Regions from separate parts of the Holtiella tumoricola genome, predicted to be linked through region 2. Evidence: a T-box and tRNA genes for the amino acid it is inferred to sense, from the RefSeq annotation. Region 2 holds a T-box; the other regions hold tRNA genes.
The links. The T-box of region 2 lies ahead of thrS (threonine--tRNA ligase). A T-box ahead of a tRNA ligase gene usually reads a tRNA of that ligase, here a tRNA-Thr.

Region 1 (11,267 bases), on a different contig from region 2:
AGACTTTAATATTGCAAAGTATAATGACCATGAGTTAATTAAAGTAGGACAAATCAATCAATGGCATGGATTTGTAGATTTAACAAATGGAGAGAAGGTAACGAGTACAATGATTAATGAATGGTATTATGATGGATTTCCTATGAGTACTGTAGATAAATATGTATATAGTCTATTTGGGGTAAAACCAGATATTACTAGAACACAGGGAAAGGATTTTTTTCATTATTATAAAGCAAAAGATAAGTATTACTTTCCTATTATAGAAGGAATGAATCCATCAAGATATGGAACAAATATCAAGAATATGTATCAATTAAATAACACGACTTATTGTATAACATTTGACTTATATGAAGTTGATTTAACACGTTTAGAGAGTTGGAAGGATGATTGGACGAAACCTTATAGCAATTGGACTAGTGAACAAAAGCAATATGGAGAAGTAAAAGGAATAGGCTATGCAGTCGTTAAACAAGTTTCTCAAAATGGTAAGTTAGGATGGAATCTTCTAGAGTATCATAAAGATGGTGGAATTTTATCAAACAAACAATTAGAAGCACTTCAGAAAAAATATAAATAGTCAGGATTGAAAGTATATATATACATATAATGCATCTCTTGTTAAGCAAGGGGTGCATTTTTCAGTGCTTATTGTACAGGTAGGTAGTTTTATAGGTGATAGATGAAACATTAAATAATATGTGTCACGAATATTATTTAATGAAAGTTGATTTGAAAAAATACATAATTTTTTTGATTTTACAGTAAATAGAACTCTAAGAAGAGCATATTACTTAGAAGATTAACGACATACTATAACTAAAGAGTTAAGTATGGGCAGGGGTGAACTAAAAAATGAAAAGACATAAGCAAAAATTTTAAATAGATAAGAAGAAAATATTAGGTTACAAGAATTGATAAAAAGCAAAATAAATAGTACATGATAAACTAGTAGGGTTCCTAAACCGTGTGTCGTAGATTCGAATCCTATCAGATGCATTAAATAAAGCCTTACAATTACTTGGTTTTCAAGAATTGTAGGGATTTTTGTTATGTGTTGAATTATGAAGGAAGTTTCAATTAGTGGTCATTAATGTCGTTTTTTTCAATTAGGAGTCGTCTTTAGGGTGTCAAAAGGGCGACGTAAAAAAGATATTAAAAAGTATAAACAACTAGGGAGGTTGAATTCTGGTGGTATACAATAGTATAATAGGGGATAAAGTGTAGAAGGAAGGGGTACTATGTTGAATTTCTCACAAGCAAAAATTAAATTTGACACCGAATACGGGAGTAAGGAGGAAATAGCAAAATCATTAGTTACAGTAGATGGAAAATATGTAGAAAATATATCTATTAAAGATGTAAATAATAAGCCGAATGAAGAATATTATAAGTGGCAATTTATTTATTCTGTTATTTTATCAGGGTTATACCCAAGAGACCACATAGGAACGGAAATATACTTTCCTAAAGGAAATATCAACTCAGACCCAATTAAGATAGATGCTGTTATCTTTAGCTCAGTAGAGTGGGTAGATTACTATAAGAAGTATAGAGAGAACAAAAAGGATGTAGATTCGCTAAATAAAGTAAGAGAATTAGCTATTTGTGTTATAGAATTTAAAAGAAATGATAAGAAAATAGAACAAGTATTTAGTTCTCAAATAAGAGCTTCTATTAATGAGCCAGAAGGCAATTTTGTGATGGGAGTATATTATGATACAGGTAGGCTATTTCTATTTAAAAAAATAGCTAATGTAATTACCAGGTTTGATAATGCAAAAAATTTCCTTAGAAGTCAAAGGATACTAGAAAAATATCAGCTAGAAATTACAGACCCTTATTATTTAATACCTAGTTACCATGATTTAATGAGAGCAATTAATAAGGGAGAAGTTGGGACAAGAGAGAAGTTAAAAATAGAAGACTTAGATATGGTATATACCATAAATGATGAAAGTATGAAAATGGCATTAAGTCACATACTGAGAACTTTGGAATCGGTTAGTTTGTTTAATGAAGAGGGGTACTCTTTATTAATTCAACTAATTGCTTTGAAAATATTTGATGAGAAGCAATCAGACCAACATGGAAGTTTCTTAAGATTTTATATTAATGAAGATGAAAATTTAGTATCTAATTTAAGTGAGCCAGGTGTCCAAGTTTTTATTGAAAGGATGAAAGAATTATATAAGGAAGCTAAACGATACTATAGAAATATTTTAGCTGAAAACAGAATTACATGGACTAATATTAGACATGTTAGGGTTGTTGCTGAGATTGTAAAACAATTTCAAGTATATTCATTCTATAAATCAAGAAAAAGTGATTTATATCAATTAGTATTTTATAACTTTGCAACTAAATTTAAAAAGGATGAAAATGCGCAATTTTTAACACCATTACCAATTATAGAATTTATAGTTAATATAGTTAATCCTCGAAGAAATGAAACAGTATGTGACCCTTGCTGTGGAAGTGGAGATTTTTTATCTATGAGCTATGTTAATTCAGGTGCAAAATTAGATGATAGAAATTTATATGGATTTGATAATGACTATAACATGACAGTTTTAGCACAGTTAAATATGCTACTTAATGGAGATGGAAACGCAGCAATAAAATATTTTCCTGATAAAGGGTCTATTAATCATAAATTATCTACTGAAGGTAAAGGCGTAAAATTAGATACAACTAAGCATGCAGGTGGTAAGTGGGATGTATGGTATGATGAAACTGAATTAATGAAGTATGATGTTATTTTAACTAATCCCCCATTTGGAAAGGGAAGAAGCTTAGATTTAAGTAAAGCACAGGACTTAGAAGTTGCAAAGCTATATGAATTATATGATTTATATGTGCAGGAAAATCCAAAGCAAGGATTAGATTTAGGTGTTGTATTTTTGGAAAATACAGTAAGGATACTAGAAAATAATGGTCGATTTGCTATTGTTTTAAGCAATGCGATAGCATCCAATAATACTTGGGGATTTGTAAGAGAATGGTTATATAAGAAGGTGAGATTAGTTGCTTTATTTGACTTACCATCAAATGTTTTTGCAGAAACAGGTGTGAATACAACAATCATAGTAGGATATAAGCCAACGCCAGATAGGTTAGAGGAGTTAATTGAATCTGATTATGCAGTATTTGTTAAAGAAATAAAGAATGTAGGATACATTAAAAAAACATCAAATAGAAATGTAGTATTTGAAAGTGATTACTTATTAGATGAAGAAAGTTTTGAAACAATAATAGATGAGCATGGTGAATCTAGAGTAAATGAAGATTTTACTGAAACAATAAGTCAGTTCAGAGAATGGTGTTTATTCCAAGAAGCTGAGTTGAAAAAAATATTTTTGGAGTGAGAAAATGGAAGATGTTATTATCCCAGAAGAAGTAAAGATTAGTGATATTATTAACAGAAATAGTTTATCACCTAATAACTACAAAGAAATTAATATACCAAATAAACACCAAAAAGAACTGAAAGATTTTTTAGATGATAATGTACCATATATAAAAGGTGAAGAACCAGGTAGCATAACTTATGTAGAAAAATCCAATGTTAGTTTTTTGAGAAATAGCTGTATAAATAAATTTAACTATGGATTTGACAGAGAAAAGTTGATTTGCTTAAATCCTAAGTATGAATTTAATAATATGGTTTATAATCATGATGTTTTATTATGTAAAGATGCCAATATTGGGGATACATGTTTATTTATTCAAAATTCAAAGAAAGACATTGTTTTTTCTTCAGGATTAGTGAAATTGAATTTTAAGGAGAAAAAATATAAATATTACTGTTTAGCTCTATTAAAGGATTCTTATTTTTTAAAACAATTAGATGCATTAACACCTAAAGGTTCAACGATAAGGCACTCAGGAGAACTTTTTTTGAAATGTAAATTGCCATATGTACAAAATCAGGAATGGGTGTATGATTTTTTTGAAAGTGTTACTAAAAATATAGCATATGCAGAACATTACTCATATGAAAAACTACGTTCTAGTAATGCAATGTTAGAAGATGAAATAATAAAAAGAAAATATAGTTATGTTCAACCTACATTTAGTAAGTTAGTAGAAGAGAATAGGGTTGATGCGGGTATCTATTCGGACACTGTATTCAATTGGTATCATAATGTACTAAATTATGATAAGGGATATGAAAGTCTTGAAGAGTATGGATTTAAGCTAAAGAGAGGACCTAATTTAGCTAAGCGTGATTTAGGGAGGTCTATTCAGACCAAGGAATATAAACCTAATTTCAATGTATTGGTATATCCTAGTGATATTAGTAACGCAGGATATATTCTAGAAGAAACATATTTAGGTGCACGAAATGAAGTATGGTTCCTAGAGAAAAGTAATATTTTATTTTCTTCTGAAGGAGTAGTAGGTAAAACATTTGCAATTTGTGATGAGAGCATGAAATTTACTACTAACTTCCATGGAACCATTATTTACCCAATAAATCAAGAGACACCACTTTCTAAATCTATTTTTTTAGCTTTATACTTAAATTTTTTACGTGAGAATAAAATATTAGAGAAAATGGCGGTAGGGGGAAATGGAGGAAGTTTTGCCATAGGATATTGGGATATGATTTTAATTCCTAAGGTAGATGATACTTTTAAAAATGATATAGCAAAATTATATTATAACCCGAAAGAGCTAAAAGTAGATGAATTTGATGAAGATAAAATAAAGAGCTCAGGAGTATTTGATTTAAATAACTTTAGGATAAAGTGTTTTGCAGTATTACAGTTAGTTATAAATGATTTAAAGCAAGGTAAATTGAAGGATAAACAAAGTTATACTTGCTAAAATAAGAAAAAATGTAATAAAAGTTTAAATGACTATATATTATAATAATAGGATGTTAAAAGTGTCTTGTTATTATAAGTGGTAAAATTGAAATAATAGTTTGAAAAATCATATATCTAATATAGTTTTATAGAGAATGACTACATGTTAAAAGTGAGGAAATAATTTTCACTTGCTACTAATGTAGTCATTATTTTATGCTCAAAAATAGCTTTTGGAGTTTTACAGGGAAGAAAGTAGATGATATTTAAATGTGAACTTAAGTATAACATTGTAATAAAGCATATGAAATTTAAGATAATATAGATTCATATAAAATTTGTAAAAAGTATAAAGCTAAGGAGTCTAAAATCTGTGCATGCTAAGAGAGAGATAGCAAATTAGTTTGATAATACTTAGATTAAAATGCGGATAGTTTTAATATGAAATATTAGCATATAAATACGGTTTTTTTACGTGTCCGTCCAGCAGGTAATACTCAAATAAGTAAAATAAACAGGAAGGTAAACTTAAAATGTTATTAAGGCATTAGTATTCTAGTACTAGTGTCTTTTTTTTAGTGTGTGAAATAAAAGTGCAATATAAAATAGAAAAAATGTAATATACTATAAAAATTAAATAAATCCATGCTAATAAGATGGGATTGTATGTTGCCTTCTTGGAGAGGTTACGAAGTATTGAGTAAATTATATGATGTTGGAAGGGGGCAACACAAGAGGCAACAAAGATGGCAAATGGCAACACAAAACAAGTTAAATAAAAAAGTGAGTAGCTCCAAATGCTTTTGAAGTTACTCACTTTTTTATACAGCTGCTAGCGGGAATCGAACCCGCGACCTCTACACTACCAATGTAGTGCACTACCGACTGTGCTATAACAGCGCATGACTGAATGCTCAATTAGAATATCATATTACTGTACATTTGTCAATATTGGTAAATCAAAATTAAGAATAAAGTTAATTGGGAAAGCTTAAGGATTTAATACCCTAAGCTTTCACCAACTAAGATAATGTGAATACGATCAGCTTCCCGACTATTGCGTGTAATAACAGTGTGCATACACATGCAATCAGGATTTAAGCAATTGCCGCAAACGCCGACAGTACCACAAGGCGTATTACGATTAAGACGAATGCCATTTTGTGGACAAGCAGTTGCTTTAATACGTGCAATACCTTCTTCAACATTAGTAGTCACTTTATTCATCCCAACAATCATAACAACTTTTTTAGGACCATAAATCATAGCAGAAACACGGTTACCGTTACCATCAATATTGATCAGTTCTCCACCTAATGTAATTGCATTGCTACTCATTAAATAGAAGTCAGCAAAATAGCTACGACGAAGCATGTCGTCTATCTCACTAGGAAGAGCACGGGCTCTATCATAGAGTGTATATGTACCTTTTTCATAAAGTGCATCTAAGAGACCGATTTCTTTAATACTTTCAGAGCCACCCCAAGAAATACTAGAGCCTTCTGGTATCATAGAAAGGGCTAATTTAAGCGCATCTTCTTTTGTTTCACAGTAATAACCATTCATATGACGTTTTTGAAGTTGTTTCATAATAACATCAGCTTGTTTAGCAAAGAACTCTTTTTGAATAGACATGAAAACACCTCACAATAGAATTTAATGTACTCTTATTATAACATAATGTAAAGTTCAAGAGTGAATAATATTAAACCTTAACAAATCTTAATATTAAAATATAGTTACAATACTTGTAAAATTTAAACAAAGGAGTATAATTGTCTATGAAAAAACTTTTAGGGAGGATTATTATGAAGAAGAGATTATTACCCGTTCTTTTACTTGTGCTTGCACTTGTTTTCACAGGTTGTAGTACAACTCAAGTAGAATTTTGGAACAAATGCCAAGAGTCTAGCAAATGGGAAGCAAGTACAATTAAAGCTAAAATGGCAATGGATATGACAGTAGCTGATGAAACTATGAAAATGACAATGGATATGGATGGACATGCTAATACAGCAGATATGAGTAGTGAACTTACTATGAATATGAATGCTACAGCTACAGGTCAAGTAATTAAAGTGAATGATGCAAAAATCATTATGAAAGATGATAAAACTTATATCAGTAAAAACTACTTAGCACAATGCTTTGCAGTAGATGGTATGACTGTACCAGAAATCTTAACAAATGCTGATACAGATTTTATCACATTTACAGATAGTAATGAACAAACAGCTATGATGATGGCTTTTGTAAAACAAAGTATGTTAGAAGATCCAGCAAAATACTATGAAATGATGAAAAATGTTGCTGCAGATTTAGGATTTGATGTAGCAGTAACTAAAAAAGATAATACATATACAATCGAATTAAATGAAAAAGAAGTATTAGCTCTTGTAAAACAAATTATTTTAACAACAACAGAGAATATTGAAAGCTTAAATACAAAATACCAATTAAACATTCCAGCTGACAAAATTGCAGAATTAAAAGGTCAAATGGATGAAGTCAAAGTACAACTTGATCAACTTATACCAATGGCAGAAGCTATGGTAAAAGGTACATTTAAAATGGATTATACTTTTGGCAAAGATGTAGTGAATCAAAAATTAGTAATGAATTTTGCAATTCCTATGCTTAATATGACTATGAATATGAGTATGGATGCTGATACTGCAAAAGCAGAAGTAAAAGAAATCAAAGCACCAGAAAAAGTGTTAGAAATGACACAAACAGAATTAATGGAAGCAATGATGCCTAAAATGGCTATCATTAACACAAACACAAATATCATCATGGATGGTATGGGAAAAGAAGAAACTTGTAAAGTGCTTGTTAAAGCAGATAAAGTTTATGTACCAGCAAAACTAACATTAGGTTACCTTGGTCAAGAAGTTAAATATGACGAAGTAGCTAAAAAAGCTGGTATTGAAGTAGATGGTACATTTGTAGCACTTAATACTATTACAGACAATAGTACTTCATACATTAGTGTAGAAGAACTTCAAAAATTAGGCTATACAGTAGAGAAAGCGGTTGGTTCAATTGCAATCTACTAAAAATTTCTAAATAGATACATGAAAAAAGGAAGGTAAATGGAAAGCTCATTAAAAGAGTTTTTCATTTTATCTTCCTTTTTTCATGTGAAAGTATATTTTAACTTTCAAAACCAAACTATAAAGATAAGAAAATATGTAGGCAAAGGATATGAATATGAGAAAAATAGGGACAATTTTTAAACAAGATTTAAAACGTATGACCACTAATATTCCTACATTTATTATTGTGTGTGGGTTACTTATTTTACCTTCGTTATATGCTTGGTTTAACATCAAAGCCAATTGGGATCCTTATGGTGCAACAGGAGGAATAAAAGTAGCTGTTGTTAATGAGGATCAAGGGACGATACTTTTAGATGAACCATTAAATATTGGTAATCAGGTCATTGAAGAACTGCAAAAGAATACGAAATTGGGATGGGAATTTGTAGGATTAGAAGATGCAGAATATGGCGTACGCAGTGGGAAGTATTATGCATACATTAAGATTCCTTCTACTTTTACTGAAGATCTAAAAAGTATTACAACTCAAAATCAGCAAAAGCCTACATTGGTGTATGTAATTAATGAGAAGAGTAATGCCATTGCACCTAAAATAACTTCAAGTGGTGCCAATTCACTTAAGGCAACGGTTTCAGAAAATATTATTACTACAGCTAATGAAGTAATCTTTGAAGCATTTAATCAAGTAGGTTTTTCCTTAGAAGAAAATATGCCACAGCTTAAAGACCTTGCCATAGCTATGATGGAGTTAGATGAGAATAGAGAACAAATTGCTAAAGATATTACACGTTACTATGAAGGTATTGTACAAGCAGAAGAAGTATTAGAAACAGTAGGTGATAAGCTTCCTTTAGCAGAAGATACAGTTATTCAAATAGGGCAGGTAGCAGCCAATGCACAAGAGGCATTAGAAGGGACCTCTGAAGTACTCAGAGATATTGGAGATACAACAGAAAATACATTGAATGAAATGGAAAACATCGCAGGTGATGTGATAGACTTTGTAGAGCAGGTAAAAACTGAATTAAGTAACTCCGAAGCAGTTTATGATACTTTACAAGATATACAAGGGGCAGTAGGGAGTTTAAAAAAGATGAATCAAAATGTCATGGGGCTTTTAAGTGTACTTAAGCTACCTCATGATTCCTTAAAGAATCTCAATATAAGTTTAAAGACATTAGAAGCAGAACTTAATACAGCAAGTGATATGCTTGTACAAGGTAAGGAACAAGCTTTAAGTGGTTTAGAAACTATTAATATAGAAACCATTAATATAAAAAGTACGATTACAGCAAGTTTAACTTTCTTCCAAAATGAATTAAGACCACAGATTAATCGAATGATTAACCAAACGACTCAAATAGCAGGGCAAGTAAGTACACTTAGTAAAGATGTGACCTTACTGTTTCCAAAACTTGAAAATGTAGAAGGTTTAGGGATTGATGCGCTTCAAAAGGGGGAAAAGGTTCTTAACAAAGTGCAAGAGCAGTTACCAATGGTTCAAGATGAACTTCATAGATTTGCAGAGAAATTAAGTTTCTTTCAAAATGGAGAAGAGCTAGATAGTCTCATAGAACTTTTAGAAACCAATCCAGAACTTATAGCCAAATATATTGCTTCACCAGTTGTGCTAGAGGAAGAGGCACTTTATCCTATTCCTAACTATGGTTCAGCGATGACACCTTTTTATACTATTTTGGCAATATGGGTAGGTATTGTTATTTTATCAGCTATGCTTACAACAGAATCTGCCTTAGAAGATGTCACACCGAGAGAAGAATATATAGGTAAGGGCATGACTTATCTTTTTCTATCTTTAATCCAAAGTTTAATTATTGCATTAGGAGACCTTTTCATTTTAAAAGTTTATGTATCTAATAAACTAGCTTTTATTCTCTTAAGCCTGGTGAGTGCTTTTGTATTCACCTGTGTTATTTATACATTGGTTGCTTTATTTGGTAACTTAGGAAAAGGGATTGTAATTATTTTATTAGTACTACAAATTTCTTCGGCAGGTGGGACCTTCCCAATCGAAGTTATTCCACCTTTCTTTAGAATTATAAGTAGATTTGTGCCTTTTACCTATGCTATAGGTACTTTAAGAGAAGCTCAAGGGGGAATATTCTATCCAAACTTATATAATCAACTTATTCATTTAGCTGTATTTGCTATTGTATTTTTATTAGTAGGTTTACTCTTTAAAAAATCATTAAAAATTGTACATGAACTTTTTAATGAAAAGTTTAAGCTTTCAGGATTAGGCGAATAGACGTTTTAGATGTAGGTTGAAAAATAGATTTGGCTTATAAACCACATCTATGTATAATATAAAAGGAAATGTCAAAAAGAGACGAGGTAAAAAGACATGAAAGAAATAAGTATTTTTGACGTAATTGGACCAAATATGATTGGACCTTCCAGTTCACATACAGCAGGAGCGGTACGTATTGCACTTATGGTACGCAAGCTCGTTCAAAAACCAATTTGTGAAGTGAAGTTTATTTTATATGGTTCTTTTGCACAAACTTATAGAGGGCATGGGACAGATAAGGCCCTTGTAGCAGGTATTTTAGGCATGGACACAGAAGATGAACGCATTAAAGATGCTTTTTACCATGCAAAAGAAGCTGGTCTTAAATATACATTTGAGCCAAATGAAGTAAAACATACAGATCATCCTAATACAGTAGAGGTTATTGCCAAAGATGAAACAGGAGATATTACAACTGTTGTTGGTGTTTCTATTGGCGGTGGTAACATCCGTATTGATCAAATCAATGGCATTGATGTAGAGTTTACAGGTGAATACTGTACAATGATTATTAAACAACAAGATACACCAGGGGTTGTGGCTCATATTACAGAAGCCCTTAGTGATTACAACATTAATATTGCATTTATGCGTCTTTATCGTGAAAGTAAAGGAACAATGGCCTACACTATTATTGAAACAGACGAAAATATAGATGAAGGCGTAGTGGATAAAATCAGAAATCATTCATCTATTTTAAAGGTAACCATTATATAGACAAGCTTTTTAGGTAAAGATAGGAGACATTAACTATGAACTTTCAAACAGCCGAAGAGTTACTTAACCTTTGTAAGGAACATGGACTTCCTATTTCAAAGGTTATGCTAGAACGTGAAAAAACAATAGGTCATATGAGTGAAGAGGAAATTTTAAAGGCACTTATGCACGCTTATGATATTATGAAAAATGCAATTAAAAGGTCGCTCACAGAAGATCTCACTTCAATGGGAGGACTTATTGGTGGAGAAGCTAAAAAGATCTATAAAAGAAAAGAAGATTCAGCTTGTGGTAGCTTAGTCTCTAAAGCCATTAGCTATGCAATGGGTGTATTAGAAGTCAATACTTCAATGGGACTTA
Region 2 (11,267 bases):
CAGGGTACGCAAGTCAATAGGAGCAGAGACAACTTTTAATGAAGATATACGTTTAAGTAGTATAGAAGCTAAAGAGGCTTTAGAAGCACTGGCGGAAGAAGTAAGTTTAAGAGTAAAACGTCGAGGTGTATGGGGAAAAAATGTAACCTTAAAAGTTAAGTTTAGTGAATTTAATCAAATTACAAGAAGTATGATGACCAGTTCTTCTATTGTTGAGCCGCAAGAAATTATGAATTATGTGGAACAATTGATGCATAAAGTGGATAACTTAGATGAAAAAGTAAGGCTATTGGGGATTACATTATCTCATCTTATGACTGAAGATGAGCGTAAGCATGAAAATATTTCATTATTTGAATATATGGATAGTTTGAAATGAAAAATAGACCATGAGAACGAGTTTCTCATGGTCTATTTAGTGGATTGAAGGGAGAAAAATTTATGTCTATCATTAATATAACCAAATCAAGTATAATTTATGATAGAAACCAAAAGAATATTTTATTAGAAGGAATTAATATGTAAATTTTAAATTACATTTGCATAGAAAAAACTGCTAGTGTACAATAAAGTTTAGTCGTCAGATAAAGAGGTGGAGAAATTGGACATTTATAATGATTTTGCAATGATTTATGATACTTTTATGGAAGATACACCTTATGTACAATGGGTAGACTTTATACAAAGTGTGATTAAAGAACACGGTATTGAACCTAAACTTATTTGTGATTTAGGTTGTGGCACAGGAACAATGTGTGAACTCTTTGCTGATCGTGGTTTAGACGTTATTGGGATAGATGGGTCAGAAGAAATGTTGATGATTGCTAGGGAAAAGGAATTAGAAGCTGGGCGTGGCATCTTATACCTTATGCAAGATATGACAGAGTTTGAGCTTTATGGAACAGTTGATGTTATTTATAGTAGCTGCGATAGTATTAATTATCTTATGGAAGAAGAAAAAGTACTATCTATGTTTAAATGGGTAAATAATTATCTTGAAAAAGACGGATTATTTATCTTTGATGTGAATTTACCACATAAATATAAAACCCTTCTAGGGGATAAAGTATTTGCAGAGCAGACAGAAGAGGCTGCATATATTTGGGAGAACTTTTATGATGAAAAACAACAAATCAATGAGTTCTATGTAAGCTTCTTTGTACAAGATGAAGATGGACGTTATGATCGTTTTGAAGAAGTCCATTATCAAAAAGCTTATTCAATAGAATGTATTAAACAAATCATCGAAAAAGCAGGCTTAGAACTTGTTGCAATTTATGATGATTATACACATAAATCTTATAATGAAGAGACACTTCGTGCTACTTTTGTAGCAAGAGAAAAACAAGTAGACGGAAAAGTTTACGTGGACTAAGGAGGATACGATGAAAAACTATATTGTAAGAGGAACAGATAGTAGTAGACAATTTAGATTTTTTGGTGCGAATACAACAGAACTTGTGAATGTTGCAACGGCACATCATGGTACATCACCAGTAGTATCAGCAGCACTTGGACGTACAATGACAGGTACACTTATGATGGGTGCTATGTTTAAAAATGACTCTGATAGAGTATGTGTTATGATTAAAGGGGATGGCCCTATCCAAGGTATTACAGTAGAGGCTGATGCAAAAGGTAATGTTAAAGGTTACCCTCATCAAGCGATTGTAGATATTCCTAAAAAGGAAAATGGTAAGTTAGACGTAAGTGGTGCAATAGGAAATGCTGTCATGACAGTAATTAAAGATATTGGTATGAGAGAACCATATACAGGACAAGTACCTATGCTTTCAGGTGAAATTGCAGAAGACTTTAGCCTTTACTTTGCAGACTCAGAACAAACGAATACAGCAGTTATTCTTGGTGTACTTATTGACCGTGACTATAGTATTAAACAAGCTGGTGGAATTATTATTCAAGTACTTCCAGATGCTACAGATGAGGCAATCACACAAATAGAAGAAAGACTTAAGACTTTTACATCTCTTACAAGTTATATGGATGAAGGTAAATCTATTGAGGATATAATTAAAATGCTTCTTGGAGATGATATTGACATCATGGATACGATGGAAGCTAGATTCAAATGTGATTGCTCAAAAGAACAAATGGAACGTGCTCTTATTAGCTTAGGAAAACAAGAACTTACAGATATCGTAAATGATGATCAAGAAGATCTAGAACTTGTATGCCATTTCTGTAGTACAAAATATGAGTTTGATAAAAAAGATTTAAAAGAAATTTTAGATGAACTTTAAAAAAATTTAAATAAAACATTTAAACAATAATAAATGCACAAATGAAAATTGGTGTTTTAGTATAAAACAGACTAAATGCACAAAAAAATGTTTTGAATTGTTGACAACCATGTTGGGATTTGCTAAACTAATTTTAGCAAATATCGAACGGGGTGTTACTGGTAAAGCAGGCAAAACCAAATTTTGCGGACATAAAAATACATATTTTAGTAATTTAAAATATATATTTTTTGTGTGTCCCAAAATTTGGTTTTTTTGTTTTCTAGGAAACGTACGATATTAAGCGGTGAAGGTGGATAAACTGTACATATTATACTTATTAAAACATATCACCTTTAAAAATGAACAAATACAGAATAAGGGGGAAATAATTATGATGAAGTATCTTCAAAAACTGGGTAAATCATTAATGCTCCCAGTAGCATGTTTACCAGTTGCAGGTATCCTTATGGGTATCGGGTATTGGCTTGATCCAACAGGTTGGGGTGCTAACAACATAGTGTCAGCGTTTACAATTAAAGCAGGTTCTGCATTAATTGATAACATGGCTATTTTGTTTGCAATAGGTGTTGGTGTTGGTATGTCTGATGATAAAGATGGTACATCAGGACTTGCAGCCTTAGTATCATGGTTAATGATTCAAACATTATTATCAACAGGTGCAGTTGCAATGTTTACAGGCGTAGACGTAGCAGCAGTAAATCCAGCATTCGGAAAAGTTAACAATCAATTCATTGGTATTCTTTCAGGTATTATTGGTGCAACTTGTTATAACAAATTTAAAAATACTAAGTTGCCAGATTTCTTATCATTCTTTAGTGGTAAACGTTGTGTAGCAATTGTAACAGCAGGTGTTACAATTGTTGCAACAATTATTTTATTCTTTGTATGGCCTATTCTTTATACAGGCCTTGTAACATTAGGAAAAAGTATCTTAAGTACTGGTGCAATAGGTGCAGGTATCTATGCATTCCTTAACCGTTTACTTATTCCAGTTGGCCTTCACCATGCACTCAACTCAGTATTCTGGTTTGACGTTGCAGGAATCAATGACTTAGGTAACTTCTGGGCAGGTACAGGTACACTTGGTCAAACAGGTATGTACATGGCAGGGTTCTTCCCAGTTATGATGTTTGGTTTACCAGCAGCAGCTTTGGCTATGTATCATACAGCTAAAGATAACAAGAAAAAAGTAGCATTTGGTTTATTAAGTGCTGCAGCAGTTTGTTCATTCTTTACAGGGGTTACAGAACCACTTGAGTTTGCATTCATGTTCTTAGCTCCAGTATTATACTTAATCCATGCTATCTTAACAGGTATTTCAGCATTTGTTGTAGCTTTATTACCAGTAAGAGCTGGTTTCAACTTTAGTGCAGGTCTTGTTGACTTAATACTTAGTTTAAAAGCACCAATGGCACTTAACCCATTATGGTTAGTTCCAATTGGCTTAGGTTTTGGTGTAGTTTACTATGCAGTATTTAGATTTGTAATCACAACATTCAATCTTAAAACACCAGGTAGAGAAGATGATGACATTGATGGAGATGAAATGCAAGTAACTCTTGCAAATAATGACTACACAGCAGTAGCTAAAACAATCTTAGAAGGTCTTGGTGGAAAAGGTAACGTTGCATCTATTGATAACTGTATCACACGTTTAAGACTTGAAATCAAAGATTACACATTAATTGATGAAAAGAAAATTAAATCATCAGGTGCTCGTGGTGTTATGAGACCAAGCAAAACAAGTATCCAAATTATTATTGGAACACAAGTACAATTTGTTGCTGATGAACTAGCAAAACTTTGTAAATAAAAAAGACTATATAGAAGGGCTACTACGCAAAATGCGTAGTAGCCCTTCTTATACGTTGAATTATAGAATAAATATTTTATAGAGTGAGGGTGTGCTTATATTTAGTCTACTTGCGTGAGTTAGCTAGGTGGATTCTCCTCCACCTGCTACACTCCGCTTTCAGAGAAATGTAACTCATTCAAAATAATAACGGTGTGAACTCGCTACGCTCAAACAGCACACCTAAAACCATTATTTTTTTATTTCGTACATTTCTTATCTGAAAGCTACGTAGGCAGATTCCGGAGAACGCACCTATCCAGCTCACTGAATCAAGTCTACGAATATGCCTCCCTCACTTTGTGGACTGCGCCAGCGAAGAGATTACTAAACTGTATGTAGCTTATATTCTAAGTCCATCCTCGAAAAAGCTTCAGTGAGGTTACCCACGTATTACCGCCCTTTTCTACTCACGAAGGTAAGTTTTCACTTCCAGTGACACCCCGTGGTGAAGAGATAGGAGTAAATGTTTCTTCTTCGGAAGGCAAAATCTTGCAGGTATCAATACCTTTTGCTACTGGGTTAAGTAAGACACGCTTTGTAGAATTGATAGTGCTTTTGATTTAAACTTCTAAATGATTAAGCACTTTCACATGAAAGATGTTTAGAAAATACATCATGTAGTTTAGCTATTTTTCTATCGGAAGGGGCTATTATGTGATGGGCTGTAAGGTAAGTTGTTGTATGGAAACTTCCTCCGCAGAGTTTTTAGAGAGGCTTAGTGAATGGAATCAAACTGGTTTTAGGGGAATGTTTGAAGAAAAGTGAACTTGTTTTCTGAGTTTTGACCGTTAGTTTGATGAAATGAACTTAGCCTGTCTTAAAAGTTGAGGACTAAAAGTTGGAATATAATAAGCTTGCCTACATGCCCTCACACTTAACCAAATATTTATTTTATCCTCACATTAAAAATATTCAAAAAGAACATTTAATATTGGGGAAAGTGAACAAGTGGTCACTCATATATTGAATTAGAGGAGTCAGAGGAGGCATACAATGATTCAATATAAAGTCTGGACACAAAAGTATGGAGAACCTTTTAAGACGAAACTAGAGAGTGCTTTAATAGAGCAAAAGTTTCAAGGAGAGAAATGGGAAGAAGATCACTTTGCGCATATAGATAGTTTTAAATTTACTCCGAATAAAAAAGATAAAGAGCAAAGCTTGAATAATATGGTAACTTTAATAGGAGATTTTATTCAAGAGGAACTTTTAAAGGGATTTGCAAAAACTTATTTAAGGGCTCGTAAAGACTTAGATAAAATGGAGAAAAGAGAAATAGAAAAATTATTTATCCATAATAACTATATAGCTAAGGAAGATGGTGTATCTTATATTTCTTATTATGTAATTTATACTCCTATATATAAAGAATTAGAGAAATATAAGGAAATTAACATAGATGGCTGGATTACTTTTAGAAGTGAAAAATATAAAGTAATCCTTGAAGATGTAATAGAACAGACCATATATGACTATGAGATGCAAAAAGACTATATACAATTTATAAATTTTTTGCTACAAATGAAGGGATTACAGGAAGAGCAAATAGAGCTTGTTCATTTAGTGCCTAGACAGGATGGTACTATTTTATTGTTTGATGAAGAAGAAAAAGATCAAACGGATTATTGGACCAAATTGTATTGTGAAGACTTGGAAGATGAAGCACTTACTATAGAAGATCGCGTGTTGCATATGCTTATCACTTTATCTCCAAAAGAGATTGTATTACATGATTTCTATGAAAAATTAAATAAACCATTTTTAGAAACACTCAAGACTCTTTTTAGAGATCAACTTATATGTTGTAAAGGCTGTGAGTTTTGTCAAAAACAGCTGTAAAAAACTACTATGTTAAGAATGGTGTTGACAGTGATGGGGAATTTGAATAGAATGAGTATAGAATATTTAAAAACGTTGAAGAGACAAGTAGCTTATAGAACTTTTTCAGAGAGAAGATGCGTTGGTGGGAGCATTTTTAAAGCAATATAGGTGAAGACCAGCTCTGAGTGATTGAGAACCAATCCGTTGACTACGTTATAGTCGAAACAAGAGGTTTCTAAAAGAAACAATAAGGGTGGAACCGCGGGAAATGTACTCTCGTCCCTTTTCTAGTTTTTGTGGCTAGAAAAGGACGAGAGTTTTTTGATGCCCAAATTCTAGAAATAGTACACACTATATTGAAAAGGGAGGGAATGTTATGATTAACATTACTTTAAAAGATGGTGTTGTAAAACAATACGAAGCAGGTATTAGTGTACTAGATGTAGCAAAAGACTTAAGCGAAGGCTTAGCAAGAATGGCTTGTTGTGGTCTAGTAAATGGTGAAAGAGTAGATCTTAGAGATACTTTAGATCAAGATTGTGAGTTAGAAATTGTAACTTTCAAAGATGCAGATGGTAGATGGGCATTCCGTCATACAGGTGCTCATATTTTAGCTCAAGCAGTTAAAAGACTTTATCCAGATACAAAACTTGCAATTGGACCAGCTATAGAAGATGGTTTCTATTATGACTTTGATAGCGCAAGACCTTTCACAGAAGAAGATTTTGTAGCCATTGAAGCTGAAATGAAAAAAATCGTAAAAGAAAAACTTGCTATTGAAAGATTTGAGCTTCCTCGTGAAGAAGCTATTAAAATGATGGAAGAAGCAGGTGAACCTTATAAGGTAGAGTTAATTCAAGATCTTCCAGAAGGTGAAGTGATTTCCTTCTATAAACAAGGTGAATTTGTAGACCTTTGTGCAGGCCCTCACCTTATGACTACAAAACCAGTAGAAGCTATTAAACTTCTTTCTGTTGCAGGTGCATACTGGAGAGGTAGTGAAAAGAATAAAATGCTTTCTCGTATTTATGCAACAGCATTTGCAAAAAAATCAGAGTTAGCAGATCACTTAGCTAAAATCGAAGAAGCTAAAAAACGTGATCATCGTAAATTAGGGCGTGAACTTGAATTATTCACAATCCTTGATGAAGGTCCTGGTTTCCCATTCTTCTTACCAAAAGGAATGGAACTTAGAAACACACTTATTAATTATTGGAGAGAAATTCACAAAAAAGCGGGTTATCAAGAAATCTCTACTCCAATTATTTTAAATAAAGATTTATGGCTTACAAGTGGACACTGGGATCACTACCGTGAAAACATGTACACAACAGTCATTGATGAAATGGATTATGCGATCAAGCCTATGAACTGTCCAGGCGGTATGTTAGTGTATAAGACAAAGATGCGTTCTTATCGTGACCTTCCACTTCGTATGGGTGAATTAGGACTTGTACACAGACATGAGCTTTCAGGTGCGTTACATGGTCTTATGCGTGTACGTAACTTTACTCAAGATGATGCACATATCTTTATGCTTCCAGAACAAATTAAGAGTGAGATCAAAGGTGTTGTAACACTTATTGATGAAGTCTATAAAGCATTTGGTTTCAAATATAAAGTAGAAGTTTCTACAAGACCAGAAGATAGTATGGGTAGTGATGAAGCTTGGGAAACAGCAACAGAAGCTTTAAAAGAAGCTTTAACAGATTTAGGCTATGATTACAAAATCAACGAAGGTGATGGCGCATTCTATGGTCCAAAGATTGACTTCAAACTTGAAGACTGCTTAGGTAGAACATGGCAATGTGGTACAATCCAATTAGACTTCCAACTTCCAGAACGCTTCGAACTTGAATATGTTGGAGCAGATGGTGAAAAACACAGACCAGTTATGATTCACCGTGTTATCTTAGGAAGTATTGAACGTTTCATTGGGGTTATTACAGAACACTTTGCAGGTGCATTCCCAACATGGCTTGCTCCAGTACAAGTAAAAGTACTTCCTATCTCAGAAAAATACCATGAGTATGCTGAAAAAGTTCAAGCAAGCTTATTAGATGCAGGTGTAAAAGTTGAAATTGATGAACGTGCAGAGAAGATTGGTTACAAGATTCGTGAAGCACGTATGGAACGTGTACCATACATCTTAGTTGTAGGTGCTGAAGAAGAAGCAGAAGGTAAGGTAGCTGTTAGAAGTCGTGAAAATGGTGAAGAAGGCAAGATGCCACTTCAAGATTTCATTGGCAAAATTACAGAAGAAATTAAAACTAAGTATAACTACTTAGTTTCAGGCAATAAAACAGAAGAAACTACAGAAGAATAAACTTAAAAGTTTAGAAGACTAAAACAGTATCTAAGTAAGGGCTGAAGTTTATTTGTAATATAAACTTTAGCTCTTCTTAATATAAAGAAACTATACAATATATAGAGGTGAAAAATGATTAATATTACTTTAAAAGATGGTACTAAGAAGCAGTATGAAGCAGGTATCACTATTTTAGATATTGCTAAAGACCTTAGTGAAGGTTTAGCACGTGCTGCTTGTGCAGGTAAATTAAACGGTGAAATGGTAGACCTTAGAACACCAGTTACAGAAGATGCGAGTATTGAAATTCTTACATTCAATGATAAAGAAGGGAAATGGGCATTCCGCCATACAGCAGCTCATATTTTAGCTCAAGCAGTTAAGAATCTCTATCCAGATGTAAAACTTGCTATTGGACCAGCTATAGAAGATGGTTTCTACTATGATTTTGATCGTGAAACAGCATTTACAGAGGAAGAATTTAAAGCCATTGAAGCTGAAATGAAAAAAATTGTAAAAGCAAAACTTCCTATTGAAAGATTTGAACTTCCTCGTGAAGAAGCTATTAAAATGATGGAAGAAGCAGGTGAACCATATAAAGTAGAACTTATTCGTGACCTTCCAGAAGGTGAAATTATTTCTTTCTATAAACAAGGCGAATTTGTAGACCTTTGTGCAGGTCCTCACCTTATGAGTACAAAACCAGTAGATGCTTTTAAAATTCTTTATGCTGCAGGTGCGTACTGGAAAGGTAATGAGAAAAACAAAATGCTTGCTCGTATCTATGCAACAGCATTCCCTAAAAAAGCTGAGCTTAATGAGCATTTAGAAAAACTTGAAGAAGCTAAAAAACGTGATCATAATAAACTTGGTCGTGAACTTAAACTCTTCACAACAGATGAAGCAGTAGGACAAGGGCTTCCACTTATGATGCCAAAAGGTGCACGTGTTATCCAAACACTTCAAAGATGGGTAGAAGATGAGGAAGAAAGACGTGGCTATGTACTTACAAAAACACCAAGTATGGCTAAAAATGACCTTTACAAAATTTCAGGTCACTGGGATCACTACAAAGATGGTATGTTTGTAATGGGAGAAGAAGAAACAGATAATGAAATTATTGCACTTCGTCCAATGACATGCCCATTCCAATTCTGTATCTATAACTCAGAGCAACACAGCTATCGTGATCTTCCTATCCGTTATGCTGAAACAGCTACCCTTGCAAGAAATGAATCTTCAGGAGAAATGCATGGACTTATTCGTGTAAGACAATTTACACTTGCAGATGGACATATTGTATGTACACCAGAGCAACTTGAAGATGAATTTAAAGGATGTCTTGACCTTATCAAATACATTATGAATACACTTGGTATTGATAAAGATATTTCTTACAGATTCTCTAAATGGGATCCATCAAATACAGAGAAATATATTGATAACCCAGCAGCTTGGGAAGAAACTCAAGTTATCATGAAAAATATCTTAGATCATCTTGATATTGACTATACAGAAGCAGAGGGTGAAGCTGCATTCTATGGTCCAAAACTTGATATTCAATTTAAAAATGTACATGGTAAAGAAGATACAATTATCACAATCCAAATTGACTTTGCATTAGCAGAACGTTTTGGTATGACTTATGTAGATTCAAATGGAGAGAAGAAACGTCCATACATTATCCATCGTTCATCAATTGGATGTTATGAAAGAACACTTGCTATGCTTATTGAAAAATATGCAGGGGCGTTCCCAGCATGGCTTGCACCAACAGCAGTTAAAGTACTTCCTATTTCAGATAAATATGCTGATTATGCAGCAGAAGTTACTAAAGCACTTAAAGATAACGGCATAAAAGTTGAAGCAGATTACAGAACAGAAAAAATCGGTTACAAAATCCGTGAAGCACGTATGGAACGTGTACCATACATCTTAGTTGTAGGTATGGATGAAGAAGCGAATAGAACTGTATCTGTAAGAAGCAGACAAAATGGTGATGAAGGTGCTGTAGCACTAGACACATTTGTAAGCCGTGTTTCAAACGAAATTAAAACTAGATATAATTACCATCTAGAAATGAAGGATCAAAACGAGAACAACTAGTTGACAAACCTAATTGTCTATGGTAAGATTTCATATGTTATCAGATGCAAGTAGAAGCTATCTCTTCTCACCTTACAACGACTTAAGTTCGTAAGGTCATACTAATTGAATTTTAAATCGACAGATTTAGTATGATATAGAAAAGAAGTGGGTAGGTTGAATGCATCTATCCACTTCTTTATTTTAGTGCGTTCACATCAACGCAAAAAGAGATGTTTAAATTCATACAGGCAAACAAATTTAGGAGGTGCCCATTATTAACGAATTAATGATTAACGAACAAATTCGTGACAAAGAAGTAAGACTTATTGGTGCAGATGGAGAGCAAATTGGTATTGTATCAATTAGAGACGCTCAACAAATGGCCAGTGAAAAAAATCTTGATCTTGTCAAAATTGCTCCACAAGCAAAACCACCAGTATGTAAGGTGATGGATTACGGTAAATACAAATTTGATGCAGCTAAGAAAGAAAAAGAAGCTCGTAAAAATCAAAAAACAGTTAGTGTTAAAGAAGTTAGATTTTCAGCAAGTATTGATAAACATGACTTCGAAACTAAAGTCCGTAATGCTCAAAAATTCTTAAAAGCAGGGGACAAAGTTAAAGTATCAGTTATGTTCCGTGGACGTGAGATGATGCATACACAAAAAGGTGTTGAGATATTAGATCAAGCAATGTCACTTCTCGAAGAGTATGGCGTAGCTGAAAACAGACCTAAATTAGAAGGTAGAAACATGGCTATCGTGGTAGCACCAAAATAGTTACCTTAAGATAAAAATTAAATTATTAAAAGGAGGATCCTACTCATGGCTAAATTAAAAACAAATAGAGCAGCAGCAAAACGCTTCAAAGTAACAGGATCAGGAAAACTTAAAAGATCAAAAGCATACACAAGTCACATCTTAACAAAAAAA
Region 3 (11,267 bases), on a different contig from region 2:
AATATGCTTTATGTACTAGGTGAAAAGAACTATCATCTTAATCAAAAGATTGATTATCTCATTTTAAAAGGAATGCGTGAAAAATTAGCTCTTTATTTATTAGAACAAAGTTATAAAGAAGGGCAAAGGGCGTTTAATATTCCTCTTAATCGTAATGATTTGGCAGAATATTTAAATGTATCTAGAAGTGCTATGTCACGAGAACTTTCTAGAATGAAAGATGAAGGACTTATCGATTTTTATAAAAATAGCTTTAAAATATGTAATGAAGTAGAACTTAAAAATTACTTAAGATAAAGAAAATATTTAGATAGAAGAAATAAAAAATAACATAGTTTATCTTTTGTATGGAGTAAAAAGATGCTATACTCATTATAATGAAATATAAAAGAGGTGTTACAGATGATAAAATGGCAAGATAGTTTTAAAGTTAAAGTGGATATCATTGATGAACAACATCAACGATTATTTGAAATTGCTGAAGCTGCCCATGAATTATTAATGCTTCCAAGTTATACTGATCGATTTGATGAGATTATGCAATTAGCAGAGGAACTAAAAGATTATACAAAATTCCATTTTGCTGAAGAAGAAAAACTGATGATGAAAGTTAAATATAATAAGTTATTTTCTCATAAAGTGATGCATCAAGATTTTATTGAGAAGATGGATAGTATAGATATTTATACGGTAGATGAAAATCAAACCCAATGCCTTATTGATTTAGTAGGCTTTATTACTGAATGGATTACAGAACATATTTTGAAAACAGATAAGGTGTTGGGGGAATGGTACACACAAGTACATAGTGATGAGATTGATAAAGGTGGTATTGCATAAGGATGCAATACCACCTTTTGTGGGATTAATGGGTTTTGTAATGATAAGCAATACCAATGCTACCAGGTCCAACATGAAGGCCTATAACAGGACCAATAGATTGGATAGAAACAGATTTATCTAATTGTGTAGAAAGTGCATGGGCTAGAGCTTTCCCTTCTTCTTCACAATTAATATGATGTACAATAACATCTTCTAAGTTTGCTTTATCTCCAATCTCTTCTAGGAGAATTTCGATTAATTTGGCAACAGCTTTTTTCTTGGTACGTACTTTAGTGTAAACGTCTGTTTTTCCATCAGGATTAACCGTTAAAATAGGCTTGATTTGAAGGAAGTTTCCAAGAAGTGCAGCGGCACCACCAATACGTCCACCCTTTTGAAGGTAAGTTAACACTTCAGGAGTAAACACAAAACGGCTATGCTGGCGTACATATGCACAGCGCTCTAATACTTCTTCCATAGAAGCACCAGCTTGGGCAGCTTTTGCTGCTTCTACAGCAATAAATCCCATTTGCATACAGTTAGTAAGGGAATCAAAAAAGTGAATGTCAGCATCTGGATATTTCTCAAGTAGTAGGTCTCTCATAAGGTGGCTATTTGCATAAGTACCACTCATCTCTGAAGAGATGAAAATGCCAAGAATGCTATGGCCTTGTTTAATGAGGGATTCAAATGTTTCCATCATTTCTTCTGGAATAGGTTGAGAAGATGTAGGAATCTCGCGAGATTCAGCCATTTTAGTATAAAATGTGTCATTTGAAAGGTCTATTTCACGCTGACTTACACCGTCCATAATAACATTGAGGGAAACGATAGATATATCGTAAAGTTTGCAAAGAGATTCAGGTAGATAACTTGTACTATCTGTTACAATTTTGATTGACATAATTTTAACTCCTTTTATATAAAATGAATCATCTATTAAAGTGTGTAAAAAACACATAAGTCTGACATGTTATAAAAAATCAATATGATAAGTATAACAACTGTCACTTGAAAATGAAAGCAATCTTTATTATTTCTTAATGGTTTTTTACTACAGTATACTTAGGGTATTATAATTATAATAAAAATGATTATAATAGTAATGAAGAAATAAGGAAAATATATTATAAAGAGGAAAGTATATGGAAAATATGGAGACAGTTGTACAATATATGCAAGATTATGGAATTATTTTCTTATTCATTATTGTATACTTAGAATATTTAAATTTGCCTGGGCTACCAGCAGGAATTATTATGCCTGCTGCAGGATTCTTAGTAGCAACAAGCAATATTAATTTTATTTATGCCTTAGTTATATCTGTCCTTGCAGGTATGCTAGGAAGTTATAGTTTGTATGCATTAGGATATTATATAGGAAACCCTGTTGTAGATAAGGTGTACACTAAGTTTAAAAAATCTAGACCAGCTATTGATAAGAGTTTTGGGTACTTAGATAAGTATGGAAATAAAGGTGTATTTATTAGTCGTCTGATTCCTGTAGCAAGAACACTTATTTCATTAGTTGCAGGAACAGGGAAAATGAAAGTATGGAGTTTTACAATTTACTCTATAGGTGGTATTGCAATTTGGAATTGTGGCTTTATATTAGCAGGATATATAATGGGTATTGTTGTGCGATGATATAATAATTTAAGCTATAATATTGTTTATTTAAGATAAAAGTGATAGAATAATAGTGTGAATATTTGAATAAGCAGGTGTGGCGGAAATGGCAGACGCGATAGATTCAGGTTCTATTGAGGGGTTTCTTCATGCAGGTTCAAGTCCTGTTACCTGCATATATAAAAAGCAATACACTAATAGTGTATTGCTTTTTATATATGCTTTTTGAAGAAATTTACGTTTAGGTAATAGATTAAGAAAGGCTCATAATTATTTTTTAGGAGTTAGAATTTATTGAAAAATTCTTGTGCAATAAGTGCATAAAAACAAAGTGTTTAGAATATTGTGGCGATAATGTGTAAACATATATACAAAGAGAGTGGAAAAATAAAATAGAAAAATGTCAAAAAATAGCTATCAGAAACACTAAATAAATGTAAAATAATTAGGCATACTATATAAATATCTACAAAATTAATAAATCCCGACATTCATACTTGAATATAGGGGCCTATATACAGTATGATGTAAGAGAAACAAAATAGATTAGACAGCTAGAGTAATGGAGTGAAAAACATGAGAAAAACAAAAATCATATGTACACTTGGTCCTTCAACTGATGACGAAAAAGTATTACGTGAGTTAATGCTTGCAGGTATGGACATCACACGTTTTAACTTTTCACATGGGGATTATGAAGGTCACAAACAAAAATTCGACACAGTTGTAAGACTTAGAGAACAACTAGGACTTCCTATCGCAACAATGTTAGATACAAAAGGTCCAGAAATCCGTGTTTGTAAATTTAAAGACTCAAAAATTATGCTTAAAAAAGGCGATACATTCACACTTACAACAAGAGATCTTGAAGGAACACAAGAGATCGTAAGCGTAACATACAAAAACTTACCAAACGATGTTCACGTAGGTTCAGCTATTCTTTTAGATGATGGTCTTATTGAATTAAATGTTATCGATATTAAAGATAATACAGACATTATCTGTAAAGTTATTAATGATGGTGCACTTTCAAATAATAAAGGGGTTAACTTACCAGAAGCTAGCCTTTCAATGCCATTCATTAGTAAAAAAGATAGAGAAGATATTATGTTCGGTGCTAAAACAGGCTTTGATTACATTGCAGCTTCTTTCACAAGAACAGCAGATGATATTTTAGAAATCCGTAAAATTCTTAAAGAATGTAATGCGAACGATATTAAAATCATTGCTAAAATCGAAAACCGTGAAGGTGTTAACAACATTGATGAAATCATTCGTGTAGTTGACGGTGTAATGGTTGCTCGTGGTGACATGGGTGTAGAAATTCCTCTTGAAGAAGTACCAGCTCTTCAAAAAATGATCATCAAAAAAGTTTACACAGCAGGTAAACAAGTTATTACTGCAACACAAATGCTTGACTCTATGATGAAAAATCCTAGACCAACACGTGCAGAAACTAATGACGTTGCAAATGCAATTTATGATGGTACAAGTGCAATCATGCTTTCAGGTGAAACAGCAGCAGGTCTTTACCCAGTAGAAGCCTTAAAAATCATGGTTCGTATTGCACTTCAAACAGAAAGAGATATCGATTATGTAAATCGTTTCAAAAATAGAAAAGATGATGAAGTACAAAATGTAACTCATGCGATCTCTCATTCAACATGTGCAGCTGCACATGATTTAGGAGCAAAAGCAATCGTTACTGTTACAAAATCAGGACGTACAGCTCGTATGATTTCTAAATACCGTCCAACATGTCCAATTATTGGATGTACAACATCTAAAGAAACTTACTACCAACTTGCTATGACATGGGGCGTTATTCCAGTACTCATGGATGAAAAAGATAACACAACTGATTTATTCGAAACAGCTATCGAAGCTGCAGAACAAACAGGTATTGTATCAAAAGGTGATTTAGTAGTACTTACAGGAGGTATGCCTCTTGGAGTATCTGGTACTACAAACATCATGAAAGTTGATGTAGTGGGAAAGATTTTAGTATCTGGAACTGGTCTTAACGAAAAGAGTGTAAGTGGTAATGTATGTATTTGTAACAGTATTGAAGATGTAAAAAACAACTTTAACGATGGTGACATCTTAGTTGTTCCACAAACTTCAAATGAACTTTTCCCACTTATTAAAAAAGCTGCTGGTATTATTACTGAGCAATCAGGTGTTAATTCACATGCAGCAATCGTTGGAATGGCTTTAGATATTCCTGTAATCGTAGGTGCAACAAATGCAACTACAATCTTAAAAAATGGAACAACAATTTGTATGGATAGTGCACGTGGTGTAGTATCTTACATGTCTTAATAAGTTTTAAAAAGGAACTCTTTTTGAGTTCCTTTTTTTACTTTGCTCTTAATTACACTTGAAATTATAAGACTGAAGGCAGATAATAGAACTGCAATATAATTAACTGTAGTGAAGGAGATTTTTATGGATGCACATATGTTTATTCAGCTAGCAGTGATTTTTGGAATTTATTTAGGAGGGGAAGGTATTGCGTCATTATTACCAATTGCCATACCAGGTAATATAATTGGGATGTTAGCCCTGTTTATTTTACTATTTCTAAAATGGATAAAGCTTAGGCAGATTCAAACGTTAGGTAAATTCTTATTAGGTAATATGGCATTTTTCTTTATACCGGCAGGTGTATCAATTATAGAGAGTATTGAAACAGTAAAAGGAGACTTACTACCCATATTAGCAATCTGTATTTTGACTACGTTTATAACGTTTACAGTAACAGCTTTTACAGCTAAAGGTATTACTAAACTACAAGAAAGAATGAGGAATAGATAGATGGAAGCAATGATAGCATCACCTTTTATGGGGATTGTATTATGTTTAGTAGCTTATCAGATTGGTCTTAAAGTACATAAAACAACAGGAGTAGCTGTACTCAACCCACTACTTATTGCTATAGGAATTGTAATCATAGTGATACAAACTTGTCATATACCTCTAGAAGCATTTAATAAAGGAGGAGACTTGATTAATTTATTCTTAGGACCTGCAACCGTAGCATTAGCTATTCCAATGTATGAGCATTTAGAAACATTAAAGACTAATATTTTGCCCATTCTTATTTCTACAGCTGTAGGCGCATTAACTTCTATTACAAGTGTTATTTTGTTATGTAAGCTTTTTGGCTTAAGTGATACGATCACTGCATCACTTATTCCTAAGTCCGTTACAACACCTATTGCTATAGAAGTTGCAAGTAAGCAAGGAGGTATAGCGGGGATTACAATAGGGGCAGTTGTTATAACAGGTATATTAGGGGCAGTGGTAGCGCCTAGTATGATCAAGGTCCTTAAGTTAGAAAAGCATTCAGTGGCTGCTGGTTTGGCTATAGGGGCATCAAGTCATGCCATGGGAACAAGTAAGGCTATTCAAATCGGAGAGCTTGAAGGTGCTATGTCAGGACTTGCGATAGGAATGACAGGTATTTTTACAGTTCTATTTTCCTTATTTTTATAAGAAGGGCATTAAAAATTGAAAAAGGCTTATACTAGGAGATATTAGACAAAATGATATTATTGAGGAAATGGATATGGAAACATTACAACATGCTTTATCCGAAATTAATATTTTATCGATTAGTGTAAGACTAGGAATGGCTCTACTTTTTGGTGGACTATTAGGACTAGAAAGAGTTAAAAAGAAAAGGCCGGCTGGTTTTAGAACCTATATGCTTGTATGTATGGGTGCAGCCTTAACAATGATTACTAATCAATATGTATTTGAAAAATGGGGTCTTAGTGGGGATCCTGTTAGAATGGGTGCACAAGTAATAAGTGGTATAGGATTCCTAGGAGCAGGTACAATTATTGTAACAGGAAGAAATCAAGTGAAGGGACTTACAACAGCAGCAGCCTTATGGGCATCAGCATGTGTAGGGCTTGCTATAGGAATAGGATTTTATAGTGGAGCTATTATTGCCTATATCTATATTTTCATAGCAATGACAGCCTTGCACAGTGTTACCCATAAGGTAGCTGCAAAATCTAAGGTTATTAACGTATATGTGGAATTTACGAATATGAGCAGTGTAAGCGATTTTTTTGATTTTGCTAAGGCAAATCACTTACAAGTGGCTGAAATAGATATTATCAAACCTAAGATTAAAACTGATACTCAAGTTATTACATTATTAACGATTAAAGCACCTGCCAAAATAGAACATGCAAAATTTTTGAGTTTGTTAAGTAGTGCCGAAGGTGTAAGGCATATAGAGGAACTTTAGATGATAAAAATATGGAGGAATAGAATGAAGAGAACTTTGGCTTCAGATATAGATGGAACATTATTAATTAATGGAGAAATTGCTACAACGACACTTGATGCTATAAAGCTTTTAAAGGAAGCGGGACATTCTTTTATTTTATGTACAGGAAGAGACTTTGCTAATACCAAACAGGTATTTGAACAATATGACTTAGAGATAGATGGTCTTGTACTATGTAATGGAGCATTCATTTTAGATAGTCATTTAGGATCTTATTATGAAAAAAATATAAAACAAAGTGTAGCTAAAGAGATTTATGATGCTTATGACCAGAAAGATGGCTTTTATATGGCTTATGTAGATGGATACAGTACGTATATGGATCGTTATCCGGATTTTATTGACCAGATGGCATTAGAAGTACAAAAAGTATCAAAAGAAGAAATGAATGAAAAAAGTGGTGAGATTAAGCTTATTTCATTAATTGCCCTTGGTGCGACAGTGGATGAAGTAGAAAAGATTAAGAATCAGTTAAATAATAGATATAGAAATGATATTATAGCTTATCGTAATCAAACTTTTATTGATATAGTGCCTAAGGGGTGTTCGAAAGCTTCAGGCATTGCTAAACTTATGGATAAACTTGAAAGCAGTGAAGAACATATTTATGTAATTGGTGATTCATGGAATGATCTAAGTATGTTTGAAAGTTATCCATCGTCTTTTACATTTAATCATGCAGAAGAAGATCTAAAATCCTATGTAAAATATACTGTTGATTCAGTAGAAGACTGTATTCGACATCTTTTAGAAAAAAATTAGAAAAAAATTTAATTTTTTTTCTAAAAAGCTATAAAGTGTTTTAAAAATAAGTCGATATATAAGATGTTAAGCACCACATGACCGATAAAGGCAAAATTACCGAAAGGTAATGACGCAAAACTACAGGGCCTTAATTCTACATTTAGTAGAGATGGTAGCCAGTTACCGAAGCAGATAACAGTTAGTTATAACAGGTGTTTTTTTTGTGCGAACAAAGCCCGTTTTAACCTAATCGGTTATGTAAATTTGCAAAGAAGGAGGATCGTACAAATTTACTCAAATTCTATTTTAAAGAGTCCTTATTACCCCCAACATATTTTAAAAGTATGCAAAAATATAGATGTACGAACTAAAGATTAGGATTTAAACGTCCCTCTCCCAATTTATGTTTAAAATCCTAATTCAGTAAATATCAAAATATATGAAATATCCTCTCCCAAAATAAAATATAGAAATATGTAGACGAAATATATAAATAAGATTAACGGAAAAGATAATATAGCAAATATCAAAAAGCTTTTTTAAAAATAAGCAAATATACACATTTAAACGAAAAATATTAGAAAGACTCTTTAATAAATATAGAATATCTATAATATCTTATATAGATATAAATATCAAAAACGGGTAGAAAGTAAATAGAATAAATGAGAGAACAGGGTTGGGCACTAATGACGTAGTGTATCAACCCTGTTTACGTTTAGATTGGATATAGGTAAAAAGAAAAGGGACACATCGAAGATGATGTGTCCCTTTTTGTAAAGCTGGAGATGAGGATCGAACTCACGACCTCATCATTACGAGTGATGTGCTCTACCTACTGAGCTACTCCAGCAAATGAAGATAAAGATATTATAACAGTTTAAGATGTAGTAGTCAAATTTTATAATAATTATATTTAATGTAAAGAATATAATGTACTATATATAAAGTTCGCTGAAAATAATTATATAATGTGATATAATTAAAATATTACATAATTAAGGAGGAATAATTATGCTAGTTAAAAATATCATGATTCCTGTGGAAAAGCTTACTGTTGTAGATGTACAAACAACTATTGCTGACACAATTGCACTTATTGATACAAACCACCTTTTATCTTTGCCAGTAGTAACAGGTAAAAAATTTGTAGGTGTTATCTCTAAAAAATATATATTTGAAGAATACTTTAATGGTAGTGAAGAGAAAGAAATCTTTTTAAAGCGCCCTATAGTAGAACTTATGAAAACAAAAATTGCTGCAGTAAAAGAGAGAGATTTAGTTGAAGTACCAGGACAAGTACTTGCAGAACATAATCTACAATTTGTTCCTGTTGAAAATGAGAAAGGTGAGTTTATAGGAATTGTTACCCATAAAGCTATTTTCAAGACCTTTAATAAAATATTAGGTGTAGGGCATACAAGAATTGAAGTCACTACAAGAGATGTAAAGGGAAGACTAGCAACTCTTACTGAAATCATTACAAAGCAAGGGGTTAATATTATAAGTATTGCAGAAATTGATATTGAAGTGATGAATTTAAGAGAGATTATACTACGTGTAGATGTTAAAAATGTTAAGGCACTTATTCAAGCACTTAATGAAGGTGGGTTTACCGTAAGAAGAGTAGACGAATGTAATGAATAAAAGGAAGTTAAATTTTTAAAATTCAGAAATAGGAATGATAAATTGCAATTTGAGTTATGATGACTTGCAAAATTAATAGACATAAGATGAAAAAACAAATCTTTACCAAAAAGAAGTATCCTTAATAGGCTACTTCTTTTTTTATGTTTATAGAAGAAAATACATAATTATATTAAAGATAAACTCTATGAAAGCTTGAATTATAAAGGACTTTAGTGGGATAAAGTGAATAAAGAATGAGAAAAATGAAAGATTAAAAGAGAGAAAAAAATGATCTAAAATAGATGTGTGTAAAATATGCTTTAAATAAGAAAATGCACAAAAGGGGTTTACAACTTGCAAAACAGATGCTATTATGGTTACATAAATAAGTTAACATAAGGTTAACGACAAACGAAAAATAGACAGCTTAGTAAACAGGAGGGATTAGAGATGAAGGCAGAAAAGAAAACACGTACATCTTTCATAGAAAAGATAGGTAAGAAAATTCCTGATCCAGTTATTATCTTTATTGGGCTTTATGTAGTAGTAATGCTTTTAACACTTGTATTAGGTGGTAAAACATTCGAAACTATGGGAGCTGATGGGGGTACTGTTGTAAATGAGATTAAGAACATGTTTACATCAGAAAATATTAGATGGATCTTTGACAATGCTCTACTTAAAAACTGGTTAGGTTATGGTGGAGGGGTACTTGGTACAATCCTTATCATTATGCTTGGTGTAGGGATTGCAGAAGAATCAGGTCTTCTTACAGCACTTATTAAAAAAGTAGGACTTAAAGTATCAGATAAATATTTACCATTTGTATTAGTATTTTTAGGGATTATGAGTAGTATTGCTTCAGATGCAGGTTACATTATCCTTATTCCACTTGCAGGTCTTTTATATGCAGGTCTTAAGAAAAACCCACTTATCGGTATGGCAGCAGCATTTGCTGGAGTTTCAGCTGGATTTAGTGCTAACCTTATTCCAGCAACATCAATTGACGTTATCATTGGTAAAAATGCTCAGCTCTTTGCAGAGAGCCAAGGGGTGCCATTTGTAAATGCAGCAGGGCAAGCATTAAATGCACCAACAATGCATTACTTCTTTGTAGTAGCTTCAACATTTGTTCTTTCAATTGTAGGGGCATTTGTAACTATCAAATTTATTAAACCTAAACTTGAAAAACAAGATTATGTTGTTCCAGAAGATATTGATTTAAGTGACTTCACTGTTAAACCAGAAGAAAATAAAGGTTTAAAATGGGCAGGTCTTGGTTTATTAGTAGCAGGTGCTATTGTAGCAATGTTAGGGTTTGGTCCTTTAGCTACATACATTAATGAAGAAGGTGCAAAAGTAACACCATTTTTAGATAACATTATTTTAATGATTACATTTATGTTCTTTGTACCAGGTGTATTCTTTGGTATCAAAGTAGGTATGTTTAAGTCAGCTCAAGATATTATCAAAGCAATGGCAAAACAAATGGGTAACATGGGTTATGTACTTGTTTTAACATTCTTCTCATATAACTTCTTAGCGCTTTTAAGTAACTCTAATCTGGGAACATATATTACATTCCTTGGAGCAAAAGGTCTTCAATCAATGGGACTTGATAACTCACCAGTTTTACTTATTATTGGATTTATCCTTGTAACAGCACTTATCAACCTCTTTGTAGGTGGTTTAACATCAAAATGGATGCTTCTTGGTCCAATCTTCGTACCAATGTTATTCCAAGTACATTCAGGAATGACACCAGATGTTGTAGCAGCGGCATTCCGTGTAGCTGACTCATCTACAAACATTATTACACCACTTATGTCTTATGCAGGTGTTGTACTCGTATTCATGAAAAAATACAAACCAGAATACACAATTGGAGATATGATTGCACTTATGTTACCATACTCAATTGCATTCTTAATTGTATGGTCAACATTACTAATTGGATTCTTCACTTTTGGTATTCCATTAGGATTCTAATAAAAGATATAAAAATAGAGGCGCTAACACATGAGGGTGTAGCGCCTCTATTTTTATAAGTGTCCTTAATTTGGGATGATTAAAATATTTTAGGGAAAAGGCACATAATATGTAAAATAAGAATAGGATATTAGTGGTAATATGTTTTA

Region 1: it encodes a tRNA-Thr, which carries the amino acid that the T-box ahead of thrS (threonine--tRNA ligase) is inferred to sense. The anticodon was not compared.
Region 3: it encodes a tRNA-Thr, which carries the amino acid that the T-box ahead of thrS (threonine--tRNA ligase) is inferred to sense. The anticodon was not compared.

Annotation. Positions count from the first base shown of each region.
Region 1 covers NZ_JAQIFT010000069.1:1,503-12,769, reverse strand. Annotated here, with positions in the region: gene PBV87_RS20865 (hypothetical protein) at 1-583, shown strand, start outside; gene PBV87_RS20860 (HsdM family class I SAM-dependent methyltransferase) at 1,245-3,371, shown strand; gene PBV87_RS20855 (restriction endonuclease subunit S domain-containing protein) at 3,376-4,836, shown strand; tRNA gene PBV87_RS20850 (tRNA-Thr) at 5,645-5,717, opposite strand; gene PBV87_RS20845 (lactate utilization protein) at 5,817-6,452, opposite strand; gene PBV87_RS20840 (hypothetical protein) at 6,626-7,876, shown strand; gene PBV87_RS20835 (YhgE/Pip domain-containing protein) at 8,031-10,148, shown strand; gene sdaAB (L-serine ammonia-lyase, iron-sulfur-dependent subunit beta) at 10,245-10,907, shown strand; gene sdaAA (L-serine ammonia-lyase, iron-sulfur-dependent, subunit alpha) at 10,943-11,267, shown strand, end outside.
Region 2 covers NZ_JAQIFT010000074.1:7,808-19,074, reverse strand. Annotated here, with positions in the region: gene dinB (DNA polymerase IV) at 1-379, shown strand, start outside; gene PBV87_RS22045 (class I SAM-dependent DNA methyltransferase) at 593-1,375, shown strand; gene hslO (Hsp33 family molecular chaperone HslO) at 1,386-2,261, shown strand; gene nagE (N-acetylglucosamine-specific PTS transporter subunit IIBC) at 2,635-4,077, shown strand; gene ytxC (sporulation protein YtxC) at 5,113-5,958, shown strand; T-box leader at 6,025-6,227, shown strand; gene thrS (threonine--tRNA ligase) at 6,320-8,266, shown strand; gene thrS (threonine--tRNA ligase) at 8,381-10,354, shown strand; gene infC (translation initiation factor IF-3) at 10,623-11,114, shown strand; gene rpmI (50S ribosomal protein L35) at 11,160-11,267, shown strand, end outside.
Region 3 covers NZ_JAQIFT010000016.1:185,937-197,203, reverse strand. Annotated here, with positions in the region: gene PBV87_RS04515 (Crp/Fnr family transcriptional regulator) at 1-297, shown strand, start outside; gene PBV87_RS04510 (bacteriohemerythrin) at 403-840, shown strand; gene PBV87_RS04505 (DegV family protein) at 866-1,726, opposite strand; gene PBV87_RS04500 (DedA family protein) at 1,968-2,468, shown strand; tRNA gene PBV87_RS04495 (tRNA-Leu) at 2,542-2,626, shown strand; gene pyk (pyruvate kinase) at 3,027-4,772, shown strand; gene PBV87_RS04485 (CidA/LrgA family protein) at 4,899-5,267, shown strand; gene PBV87_RS04480 (LrgB family protein) at 5,268-5,948, shown strand; gene PBV87_RS04475 (MgtC/SapB family protein) at 6,022-6,714, shown strand; gene PBV87_RS04470 (Cof-type HAD-IIB family hydrolase) at 6,739-7,518, shown strand; cyclic di-GMP riboswitch class I at 7,598-7,688, shown strand; tRNA gene PBV87_RS04465 (tRNA-Thr) at 8,281-8,353, opposite strand; gene PBV87_RS04460 (CBS domain-containing protein) at 8,515-9,147, shown strand; gene PBV87_RS04455 (AbgT family transporter) at 9,580-11,118, shown strand.